DNA from 4 places in the Mesorhizobium sp. 131-3-5 genome. Region 2 is predicted to be linked to each of the others. Evidence: riboswitches for the same ligand, from Rfam matches in the RefSeq annotation. Region 2 holds a riboswitch; each other region holds the start of a gene.
The links. A riboswitch is a leader RNA that binds a small molecule or an ion and turns the genes downstream of it on or off. The one in region 2 is predicted to bind cobalamin.
Positions count from the first base shown of each region.

Region 1: another riboswitch for cobalamin. It lies ahead of metE (5-methyltetrahydropteroyltriglutamate--homocysteine S-methyltransferase); the one in region 2 lies ahead of bluB (5,6-dimethylbenzimidazole synthase).
Region 3: another riboswitch for cobalamin. It lies ahead of JG747_RS18150 (CbtB domain-containing protein); the one in region 2 lies ahead of bluB (5,6-dimethylbenzimidazole synthase).
Region 4: another riboswitch for cobalamin. It lies ahead of JG747_RS24785 (DUF1636 family protein); the one in region 2 lies ahead of bluB (5,6-dimethylbenzimidazole synthase).

Region 1 is NZ_AP023255.1:407,601-410,459, forward strand. Features, by position in the region: gene metE (5-methyltetrahydropteroyltriglutamate--homocysteine S-methyltransferase) at 1-1,068, opposite strand, end outside; cobalamin riboswitch at 1,185-1,384, opposite strand; partial or broken gene JG747_RS34455 (cytochrome P450) at 1,659-1,952, opposite strand; gene JG747_RS34460 (cytochrome P450 family protein) at 1,919-2,859, opposite strand, start outside.
Region 2 is NZ_AP023254.1:5,530,790-5,533,648, reverse strand. Features, by position in the region: gene JG747_RS27200 (TetR/AcrR family transcriptional regulator) at 1-126, shown strand, start outside; gene JG747_RS27195 (hypothetical protein) at 221-1,204, shown strand; partial or broken gene bluB (5,6-dimethylbenzimidazole synthase) at 1,372-1,878, opposite strand; cobalamin riboswitch at 2,052-2,231, opposite strand; gene JG747_RS27185 (histone deacetylase family protein) at 2,353-2,859, shown strand, end outside.
Region 3 is NZ_AP023254.1:3,714,242-3,717,100, forward strand. Features, by position in the region: gene JG747_RS37555 (SRPBCC family protein) at 1-436, opposite strand, end outside; gene JG747_RS37560 (aromatic ring-hydroxylating oxygenase subunit alpha) at 384-1,106, opposite strand; cobalamin riboswitch at 1,238-1,435, shown strand; gene JG747_RS18150 (CbtB domain-containing protein) at 1,469-1,648, shown strand; gene JG747_RS18155 (CbtA family protein) at 1,664-2,470, shown strand; gene cobU (bifunctional adenosylcobinamide kinase/adenosylcobinamide-phosphate guanylyltransferase) at 2,463-2,859, shown strand, end outside.
Region 4 is NZ_AP023254.1:5,046,114-5,048,972, forward strand. Features, by position in the region: gene JG747_RS24770 (FecCD family ABC transporter permease) at 1-713, opposite strand, end outside; partial or broken gene JG747_RS24775 (ABC transporter substrate-binding protein) at 713-1,159, opposite strand; gene JG747_RS24785 (DUF1636 family protein) at 1,261-1,659, opposite strand; cobalamin riboswitch at 1,751-1,956, opposite strand; gene JG747_RS24790 (class I SAM-dependent methyltransferase) at 2,168-2,782, opposite strand.

The sequences.
Region 1 (2,859 bases), on a different replicon from region 2:
CGCATCGAGTGCCGTCTCCATGTCCAGGTCGATCGGCACATGCAGCATCGAGCAGGACGGGGCAATCTCCACGCGGTCCAGCGGCCAGCCGGCGACGATCGGCTTGGTGCGGTCAAGTATGGCAGGCAAGTTCGCACGCCAGACGTTGCGGCCGTCGATCAGTCCGAGCGAGAGCACAAGTTCCTTCTGCGCGAGCCGGCCGACGGTCTCCAACTGCTCTGGAGCGCGCACGAGATCGACGTGCAGTCCCGCCACGGGCAGAGAAATTGCGGTCTCGAGATTGTCTCCCAGCGATCCGAAATAGGTAGCGACCATGATCTTCAACTCCGGTGCTGCTTTTGACAGCCGGCAGTAGGCGAATTGGAGCGCATCCCGTTCGTTGGGAACCAGATCGACCACGAGCGCCGGCTCATCGATCTGCACCCAATCGGCTCCCGCGAGCTTCAGCCTCCGCAGGAGCTCCTCGTAGACGGGCAGCAGCCGTGGCAGGAGCGCGACAGGGTTGAAACCTTCCTCAGGTGACTTCGCCAACTTGAGAAAGGTAACCGGTCCAAGCAGGACCGGGCGCGTGTGGATGCCGAGCGCCTTGGCCTCGAGGAAATGATCGACCGGTTTCGCCGACGAGAGGGCAAAGCTCTGATCGTCGGTAAGTTCCGGCACAATGTAGTGATAGTTGGTGTCGAACCATTTGGTCATTTCCATCGCGGCAAGGCCATGCCCGTTGGCCGCATGCTCGTCACCGGCATGTCCGCAATCAGCGGCCTGATCTTGGTTGCCGCGCGCCATTGCGAAATAGGTATCGAGTGGGACCTCGCCGTCAGTCCAGGTGTATCGTGCCGGCACGGCGCCGACCATGGCGACGGTGTCGAGCACATGGTCATAAAGCGAGAAATCGTTGGACGGGATTTTCGACACGCCGCGATCGTGCTGCTCCCTCCAGCTGGCGGCGCGTAGCGCCTTCCCCGTCGCGAGCAGGTCGGCAGCGGGAGATTTTCCGGACCAGTAGCTTTCAAGCGCGAATTTGAGTTCCCGCCGTCGACCGATACGCGGCACGCCGAGCGTTGCCACTGGAATTTGTTGAGAGACAGTCATGCCATACCCCGATGGTTGGGGCGTGGGGACAAGGAACGCGCGAGCAGGCGGCACGAAGCCAGGCTACCGCGGCCACCGAGACACCCCGCCCGTGGACGTTGTTCGTCGTGGCAGGTCTCCTGGCTCGCGGGTCAAAGCCTCTGCCCGTCTTCCCGAGGCCGTTCGCCTCAGTGACACCAATGGGCTTGGCTCGCCGCTAACAGTTGCGGGGGCAGCGCCGGCATCGCACCGGCTTCCCTCTTAGCTCCGCTACAGCAGTGCCGCGCGGAGAACCACGACATGCGCACAATCACAGCAGCTTCGCTCCTTGTCAATACATATAACGAGATGTTTATGTGATGATGCGAATAATGCCCTTGCGCTGATCGGTCTCTTTCGCCCAAAGCCGCTTACGATGCCGCCTCTTATCAGTGCAGGCTCGGAGAGATCCTTGTCTCCATCGGCGACGCCGGATCAGATCGAGGTCGCCGGGCTCAAAGGGCGTAAAGTCGGGCCAGGTCGTCACGGTCAGCCGGGAATCCCGGTACTTGTTTCCGCTCGGCTTCGCTCAGCGTCCTTGCGCACTCGCCCATCAGCACGCTGATAGCCATGTCCGGAAGCGGAAAGGAGAGGTGGCGCCTCAGGTCGGCGGACTGGGGCTGGGCCGCCAGCGTCTCGAACAACTGCGCGGCGATCGCCTCGACCTGCTGCGCGAGCAGCTTCACCCTGCGATTGCTGAAGGCCGGCGCCACGATCGTGCGTAACCGGGCATGCTCGCCCCCCTCGTGCGAGACCAGCCACCCCGGCGAACCGAGAATCACCGAATCCGGGGTGAATGCCGCACTCTCTAAGCGACGGAAGGGCGGAAGCTGACCGGCAGGCGCTGCGGGCAGCGAATGACGTAAGACGGCATGTAGACGACGTCCTCCGCAGCGATGGTCAGCGCCAGATCCTCCAGCCGCCCGAACAGCGCGGGGAAGGCGCAGCGCAATTCCAGGCGCGCCAGCGCAGCGCCCAGGCAGGCATGCGGCCCCTCGCCGAATGACAAATGCGGGTTGTGCCGCCGGGTGACATCGAACCTGTTGGCGCCGGGGCCGAAGGCCTTTTCGTCCCGGTTCGCCGCATGGAACGCCATCAGGACGGCATCGCCGCGGCGGACCAGGCATCCGTCGATCTCCACGTCCTGGGTGGCATAGCGGAACGGCAGATTGGCCGCTGAGCTGCCCCAGCGCAGGATCTCCTCGATCGCCTGTGACCACGGAACTTGGCCGCTGCGCACCAAGTGCAGTTGCTGCGGATGCGTCAGCAATGCCAGCACGCCGTTGCCGATGACGCCGGCGGTGGTCACGAAGCCCGCAGACAGCACCATGAACAGCATGTCGATGAGCTCGGTGTCGGAAACGAGCTCGCCTTTGTCACGCGCGACGATCAGGGCCGAAGCCAGATCATCGCCGAGCTGGCCCCGCTTGAGCGCGATCAGGCGACGGAAGAACTCCGGGATGCGCTGCCGCGTCTGTCGCACCTCTTCGCCTGTGGCGGAGGTGTTGGCCAGGCTGTAGGTGAGCGCGACGATCTCTTCGCGCTGTTCGTCCGGCAAACCGAACAGTTCGGCGATCACGTTGGTGGGCAGCGGAGCGGCGAACTCGCTCATCAGATCGGCACTGCCGCCGCGCTGCGCCATCTCGGCCAGGAGTCGATCGACGCATTGTTCGACCCGTGGCGCCAGCAAGGCGATACGACTGGGCGCGAAGCTGCTGGACAGCAGGCCGCGCAAGCGCCGGTGATCGG
Region 2 (2,859 bases):
AGCAGCCAGGCGGCGCAGCGGATCGCCAATTCTAACGACCCCGAAGCGACGTCGAAGATAGTGGTTGCGGCGTTCAAGCAACTGCTCGAGGGACTGCTCAGAAAACCGGGTTCGCAACAGAACTAAATCCTCGTTGGGCGCACCGCTGTCCACCGCTCATGATTGACAATCCTCGGGGTGAGCGCATCCTTTCCAGCCATCTCTGAGGGGAGATTCGGGCATGTGGGATTTCGATATCGGCAGGTCGGTGTCCATCATGGTGCGGACCTGGCCTTTCATTGTCTTCCGCATGATCGTCTATTTCGGCATCACGCTGGCCTACATCATGGCGACCGGCACCGGCGCTTCCGTCGGCTATGGCGTCGGCCATATCTCCACCGATCCTGACGGGCCGATGTCCTTTGCCCTGTGGGGCGGGGTGGTCGGCTTCGGCGTGGTTTCGATCGCCGTCTATTGGATCCGCGAATACATCCTCTATGTCGTCAAGGCCGGCCATATCGCCGTGATGGTCCATCTGATTGATGGCCGGGATGTTCCCGACGGCCAGAACCAGATCGCCTATGCCAGGCAGGTCGTGACCGAGCGCTTCGCCGAGGCCAACATCCTTTTCGTCGTCGACCAGCTGGTCAAGGGCGCCATCCGCGCCATCACCGGCCTGCTCGGCGGCATCGCCGCCTTCCTGCCCATTCCGGGGCTTAGCGGCCTGGTCTCCTTCATCAACACGGTGATCCGCCTGTCACTCACCTATGTCGACGAGATCATCCTCGGCTACAACATCCGCATCAATTCGTCCTCACCGTTCGAAACCGCTCGGCAAGGCGTGGTGCTCTACGCCCAGAACGGCAAGACCATGATCAAGAACGCCGTCTGGCTGGCGGTCATCATGTGGGGTGTCTCCTTCGTCATCTTCCTGCTGATGCTGGCCCCGGCCGCCGCCATTCTTTTCCTCATGCCAGGGCAACTCGCCGGCTGGGCTTTCGTGCTCGCCATCGTCTTTGCCTGGGCCTTCAAGGCGGCCTTCATCGAGCCCTTCGCCATCGCCTGCCTGATGCAGGTCTATTTCAAGACCATCGCCGGCCAGGTGCCTGATCCGGCCTGGGATGCCCGGCTGGCCGAGGCGTCGTCGAAGTTCCGAGAGTTGAAGGACAAGGCGCTGGCCTCCTTTGGCGGCTCGCGCTGGGGCACGGCCGGCGCGACGCACTGATCGGCGGGATTCGCCTGCGCAGCAGCAACCGTGTTGAGGTGCGCCACCGCTGACTTGAGTGGCGTCTCTCCTTGCCCGCAAAAAGTCTCGCTCATGATCAGATCGGGCAGCGGCAGCCGCCGGCCCCAGCCATGCGTTTCCAGGTCCGGTTTGGATGCGAACTCGGAAACCCGGCCGACGCAGAGATATGCGATCGGCGTCACGTGCTCGGGAATGGACAGCAGGCTCTTCAACGCTTGCGGCTCGATGATGCTGACCCAGCCGACGCCGACGCCTTCGGCACGCGCGGCCAGCCAGAAATTCTGCACCGCGCAGACCGTGCTGTAGAGATCCATCTCCGGATTGTGCCAACGTCCCAGCGGCGAGTTTTTTGAGCGCTCGCGGTCGCAGGTGATGCAGATGTTGAGGGCGCTTTCGCAGATGCCTTCAAGCTTGAGCTTGCGGTAGAGCGCCTGTCTTTCCACTTCGATTTCAGGCAATTCCTGCTCGCGCGCGGCCAGGAACAGGTCGCGCACATCAGCCCGTCGCGCGGCGTCGCGGATGACGATGAAATTCCACGGCTGCATGAAGCCGACCGACGGTGCATGGTGGGCGGCAAGCAGAAGCCGCGCCAGCACCGCGTCGTCGAGCCCGGTGGGCAGGAAATGGCTGCGCACGTCGCGCCGCGTGAACATGGCGCGGTAAACCGCGTCGCGCGCCATCTGGTCAAATCCATCACCCATAGCAGCGGTCATGTGTTCCGGCATCGCTCGTCCCCTTGCGATTGCAATAGCTCCACACCGTCAGAGCGCACTTTGTGCATCCAAGCGGACGCACGTCGCTCTGATGCCGTCCGCCTGACCATGCGGATGACGATGCCTGCCAGGCCGGTCTTCTGGCTTGGGATCAACCCGCGTCCGGTGCCTTCCCGTCATCGACAGTGGCATTTACCGGCGCGGTCCCCCTCACAGCGTTGGGCACGCCACGGAATTCAACCGTGTTCCCGATTCTCCCGCTTGCGACGGGCACCAGGCAGTAGCGGCGACCTTACGCCGAAGGCTCGGCCGCGCCAATCCCCGCAGCGACGCCAATGGACGCAGGCGCGATTTTCCCCAGCCATCAAGCTGCAATGCATGGCCATCGCGGCGCCGGGGCACTAGATAGGGAGCATGACAACCCGTCTCTACACGCATCCGATCTTCCTCGAACACATCACACCGCCCGGTCACCCCGAGCGGCCGGACCGCCTGCGCGCCATCGAGCGCGTGCTCGACGACGAGGCTTTTGCCGCGCTCGATCGTGTCAAAGCGCCGGAGGGCGACGAGGCCACCATCCTCTACGCCCATCCCGCCGATTTCGTCGCCCGTGTGCGTGCCGCCATTCCCGAAGAGGGTATTGCCCGCATCGATGCCGACACCACCGCCAGCCCGAAGAGCTGGCAGGCGGTGATCGCCGCGATCGGCGCGGCCAACGCCGCTGTTGACGACGTCTTTGCAGGCCGCGCCGACAACGTCTTCGTCGCCGCAAGGCCGCCCGGCCACCATGCCGAAAAGACCACCGCAATGGGCTTCTGCTTCTTCAACACGGCGGCGATTGCGGCGCGCTATGCGCAGAAGAAGCATGGCGCCGAGCGTGTCGCCGTCGTCGACTGGGATGTCCATCACGGCAACGGCACG
Region 3 (2,859 bases), 1.8 Mb from region 2:
CATACTCCTCGGGCATGAGCACGCCGGCCTGGTGGCGCATCGAGCGCAGGCCCCTCTGGTTGACCTCGCAGATGGCGGCGTCCTCTTCCAGCACCTGTGTGCCGAAGGCGACGATGTTGTCGATATCGGTCGCGGCCAGCGCCTCGGGCGCGAACAGCCACTCGGCGACAAGTTCGGTCTCTTCCGGGCCGAGCGGCACCAGGCGCACGGTCCTGACATAGTCGACATGACCGACGATGAACATCGAGGGCAGGCTGGTGGCGTAGGTCTGGCCGGCGGCGCGTTCGGCTGGCGTCAATCCGGAGAAGACCGGCCCGTGCGCCTGGCCGTCGCGCGACCAGGTCTCGGCGCCGGCGCGCAGGCCGCCGGAAAATTCCGGTGCGTCATTGTCGGCATGGCGCATCCATTCGGGATCGTCGTGCCTGGCCGCGGCCATAGATCGGCACCAGCCGCGAGAGGTCCTTGTGGACGCCCGGGCAGTGCAGGCACTCGTTGAAGTTTTCCCAAAAGATCTTCCAGTTGCAATGCATTACCTTGCGCAGCACATGGCCTGATACCAGCGTTTCCAGCGGCCAGTTGCCGAGATTGCCGGAGGCCGGGTCGAAGGATGCCTGCGCTGAGCCCGCCGCATCCTCCTGCAGATTGATGAACACGAAACCGCGCCACACCGAGAGCGCGACGCGGTAGAGCGGATGGTCGGCCTTGTCGAAGCCATCGGGCAAGGATTTCGACGGCACGCGCACGAGGTCGCCGCGCAGCGAATAGGACCAGGCGTGGTAGGGGCAAGTGATCAGTCGCGCCTTCAGCCGGCCCTCGCTCTCCTGGCAAAGCTGCGAGCCGCGGTGGCGGCAGGTGTTGTGGAAGGCGCGCAGCTCGCCGGTGTCGTCGCGCAGCACGACGATGTCCTGCGTGCCGATGCGGAATCGGCGGAAGGCCAGCGGCTGGGCCAGATCGGCCTCGCGGCAGATGAGCAGCCAGTTCTTGTACCAAATGGCATCGAGGTCGCGCTGGTAGTTCTCACCATCCCAATAGGCCGATGAGGGCAGGGTCGGTTCGGCCTGGGTCAGGCCATTGTAAGGGGCGCGCTCGCTGGCAGTGGGCTGCATGGCTGGCTTCCTGTGAAGCGGCCAGCCGACACCCGGCAGGAAGAATTGTCAATTCTCGTGCCTGGAAACGGCATGGCGCAATCGCGCTGTTTGCCGGCGGAATTTGGTTTGCCGCGTGTCGCGATTTTCCCTATAGTCATGCAGTCGTCGGTTCCGTTTTGGAGCCAAGAGGGAATGCGGTGCGGGCGAAATTCTTGCCCAATGCCGTGGCTGCCCCCGCAACTGTGTGCGGTAGTCCTCTCCATATGCCACTGAAGGTTCGTCTTCGGGAAGGTGGGGAAGGGCGCTGATCCGTGAGCCAGGAGACCTGCCGACGACGGCAAAACTGACAGGCCCTCGGGTGGAGGGTGAAAGGACAAGATATGAATACCGCTTCCGTCTCCCTCGGCGCCTCCGTCTCCTCGCAGTCGCGCTTCATGCAGCTGGCGCTCGCCGCACTGCTCGGCACCTTCATCATCGGCTTTGTCGGCTTCTCGCATATCGAAGCGGTCCACAATGCCGGTCATGACAACCGGCATTCGATGGCGTTTCCCTGCCACTGACGAGGATCTGACATCATGAATCTGTTTCGCAACGTCGTGTTCATCGCGGCGATCGCAGGGCTCGTGGCCGGCGTCGTTCTTGCCTGCATGCAGGCCTATGCCACCGTACCGCTGATCCTCAAGGCGGAAGTCTACGAACAGGCCGAAGGCGGCTATAGCCATGACCATGCCGCGGCGCCGACTGGGGCCGCCAGTGGCAACGCGATGAGTTCGGCCGCACCGGCGGCAAATTCGATGAGCGCCGCGACCCCGGCACCGGCCGCAGCCGCCGCTCCGGCCGAAGACGAAGGCTGGGCACCGGCCGGCGGCTTCGAGCGCTTTGCCTTCAACGTGGTGTCCAATGTCGTCACCGGCATCGGCTTCGCGCTGATCTTGGTCGCGGTTTCGGAATTCGCCGGCGGCATCGGCAATTGGCGCCAGGGGGTGTTCTGGGGTCTGGCCGGCTTTGCCATCTTCACACTGGCGCCTGGTCTCGGCCTGCCTCCGGAACTGCCGGCCATGCCGGCCGCCGACCTGACGCAGCGCCAGATCTGGTGGGTGGCAACCGTGATCGCGACCGCCATCGGGCTCGGCCTGATCGCATTCCGCAAGTCGCTACCGCTGGCCATCCTTGCCGTGGCGCTGATCGTTGCTCCGCACATTGTCGGCGCGCCGCAGCCCGACAGCTTCGAGACGCCGATCCCGGAGGGCCTGCACCACCAGTTCGTGGTGGCGGTGACGCTGACCAATCTGGTGTTCTGGCTGGTCCTCGGCGCCGTCGTCGGCGTGGTGCGCGGACGCTTCACTGGCACGGCGACCAGCCTGCGCGACAGCTTTGCCTGATCGCAACAAGCTGACCTTCATCATCGGCGGTGCGCGCTCCGGCAAGAGCGCGCATGCCGAAATCCTGGCGACGGCGTTGCCGTCACCGTGGACCTATATTGCCACCGCGCAAGGCTATGACGACGAAATGCGCGAGCGCATCGCGCTGCACCGCTCGCGGCGCGGCGAAGGCTGGACGACCATCGACGCGCCGCTCGACCTTGCCGGCGCGCTCGAGGCCTTGCCGGACAACCAGCCGGTGCTCATCGACTGCCTGACGCTGTGGCTGACCAATCACATGCTGGCCGATCACGACGTCGGCGCCGAGTGCCGGCGGCTGGCGGATGTGCTGTCGCGGCCGCGCGGCCCCTGGTTCGTGGTCTCCAACGAAGTCGGGCAAGGCATCGTGC
Region 4 (2,859 bases), 480 kb from region 2:
AGGAAGGCGTCCAGCCTGCGATGGTTCCACAGCCCGTAGGCCGCGATCGTGCCGGCGCCCAATGCGCCCAGCCAGACATTGTCCCAGCGCGCCAGCCCGAGCCCACCCATCGTCCAGAACAGCACCGAATGGGCGGCGCGCTGGTCGCCGGCAAAAACCAGATAGTTGGTCAAGGCCGTGAACAGGAAGGAAACGGCAAGGCCGGCGAGGATCAGCCGTTCCGGCCCCTGACCCCGCACCCGCGCGACCAGCAGCAGGACGATGCAGGCGGCCAGTATGCCGCCGGTGAAGGCCGCGACCGGCAAGGTCCAGATGCCAAAACTGTCACCAAAGACGGTTATGACGGAAACAGCACCGGCCGCCGCCCCCGACGACAGGCCGAACAGGAAGGGATCGGCAAGATCGTTGCGGGTCACCGTCTGCAGCAAGGCGCCTGTTATGCCGAGGCCGCCGCCGACACAGACCGCCAGGATCGTGCGCGGCAGCCTGAGATCGACGACGATCTTGCCGACCGGGCCAGACACCTGGTGCTCGTTCAATCCGACGGCATGGCCAAGCGAGGCGATGACGTCGGTCAGCGGGATCAGTGTCGAACCATAGGCGATCGACAGCAGCACGAGGGCGACGACCGCTACCGTGCCCGCCACTATCGCCAGCGCGAACGCCTTGTGCCCTGAAAGCGCTCCGGATTTATGCCCAGGGGCAAGAAGCATCAGAACGCTTCCGGATGCATCGCCTTGGCGATCTTGCCGATCGCCTCGATGTTTGCCGGGCCGGGCGTCAGTTCGGCATAGCGGAGCGCCACGAAGCGCTCGTTCTTGACCGCGTCCGTCTCCTTCATCGCCGGGTGCGCCTTGAGGAAGTCGAGCAGTTTCTTGTAGCCGCCGCCATCCTGGTAATCGAGCAGGATGAGGAATTGCGGATTGCGCGACGCCACGGTTTCCCAATCCGTGTTGCCCCAGCTGGTGTCCATGTCGGCCATGATGTTGTCGCCGCCCGCCGCCGTGATCATGGCGCTCGGAATGGCGAATTTTCCGGCGGTGAACGGCTTGTCCTCACCTGAATCATAAAGGAACACCCGCGTCCCCTTTGCGCCGCCGACCTTGGCAGTGATATCAGCGAGCTGCGCCTTCCAGCCGGCAACAAGTTTTTTGGCTTCGGCAAGGCGATCGCCTGTGGCCACCGACAGGCTGACGGCGTGGACCAGGTCGCGGCCATTCGCCGTCGCGCAGAGTTCGCGGGCTTCGAGAAGCGGCGTTGTCATCGGCTGTTGCCCTCAAACTTGGCCGGTCCGGGAATACGAGCCAGCGTCTTGCCCGCCAGCCGCGGCGGACGCTGTCCGGAATTGCACCAGCCGTCGGCGAGCGAGGCGTAAAGCCTGGCAAATCGCACGAGATCGCCGGCGTCGGCCTCGGCGTCGATGGAGCCGAAGAGATAGGAAGCCTTGCCTGGCGCCTGGAAGGCCACGGTCAGCGGCCGCGCACAGCCCGCCATGCATTCGACGCCTTCGATCGTGAAGCCATGCGCCACAGTGGGTTCCTGGCAGGCCGCGAGCCGGGAGCGCAGATCGGCACACAGGCTTTCGCCCGACCTGATGCCGGTCGGGATGTCACGGCAAAGCGTGCACACGATGATGCGATGATCGATGGCGCCGTCCAACTTTCCGTCACTTTCCAAAACTAGCGACGGAAGGATGCTGGCGAGCCGGACGACAAGACCGACGTCCACGTCTCCTCCCGGCACACCCCGTCCGGTCAACTCGGTGATGGCAGGTCTCCTGGCTCGCGGGTCTCAGCGCAATCCTGCCTTCCCAGCCTTGCCGGCCAGTGGCACGTCGGATCTTGCTCACCGCTTACAGTTGCGGGGGCAGCCACGGTCTCGACCTCTGCGGGTCTCACCGTGTTCCCTTTTCACCCCTTGCCTTTCGGCGCGGGGACCATCACGCACCCACCGTAGATTTCCATCGATCGCATCGCAATGGGTTTTTTGCGATGTCGCTGCGCTTCGTAGAATATGTAATAACATTACGTTGAAGCGATATTTCTCGACGATGTCAACCCCTGTCCTCGCGCAATAAATCTTCGGCGGTACCTCGGTTTTCAGCCGCCCGAGCGGTCACCAGGCAGGAGGCATGACACCTGGCCGCGGTCGCCGAGGGAAACCGGCGCTACAGCTTTCTAAAAAAGCCTGACAGAATATTTGGACCCGCTTCGCCTGGCCGCAGTCTGATCCCGTCTTCAAAGCAATTCAGCGTCACGCATTCGAAGCCGTAGTGCGCGAGAAGCGCCACCAGCGAGTCACGGTCGAAATGGTGCAGGTGCTCGTTGGGCAGACGCATGCGCCACGTCCGGAACCATGCATCGCCATCGGCGCCGAGTTCACGCCAGCGGCAGTAAGGGACGGCGATGGCCAGGTGGCGGGTCTGAAGGCGGGCGAGGAAACCCAGATCCGGAATGTGCTCGAGCACGTCGAACATGGCGACGAGATCCCACGAGCCGGCGAGCGCCTCGTCCCAATCGACAAAGCGGACGCCCTCGGGCAGCGGAAATTTGGTGATGTCGCAGCCGGCACAGTCGGCAACCCCGGTAATCTTGGCGGCCTCAATGAAGGTGCCGGTGCCATAGCCAATCTCCAACACGGACCGCGGTATCTCACCGGTGATCCCCAGCACCCAGCCAAGCCGCTGATAGCCGAGCTTGATGGTCCGGTCGCTCAGATCCTCGTAATAGGAAATGTATTGCTTGTCGTATGTGATCGGCGTGGCGTCGATCTGGTGGATCACGCCGAAGCGGTCGAGGTTGTAGTTGTCTAGCATTCGCGGCGCCCCCGGGATTTCGAATGCTTATATGGCGGAGTTGA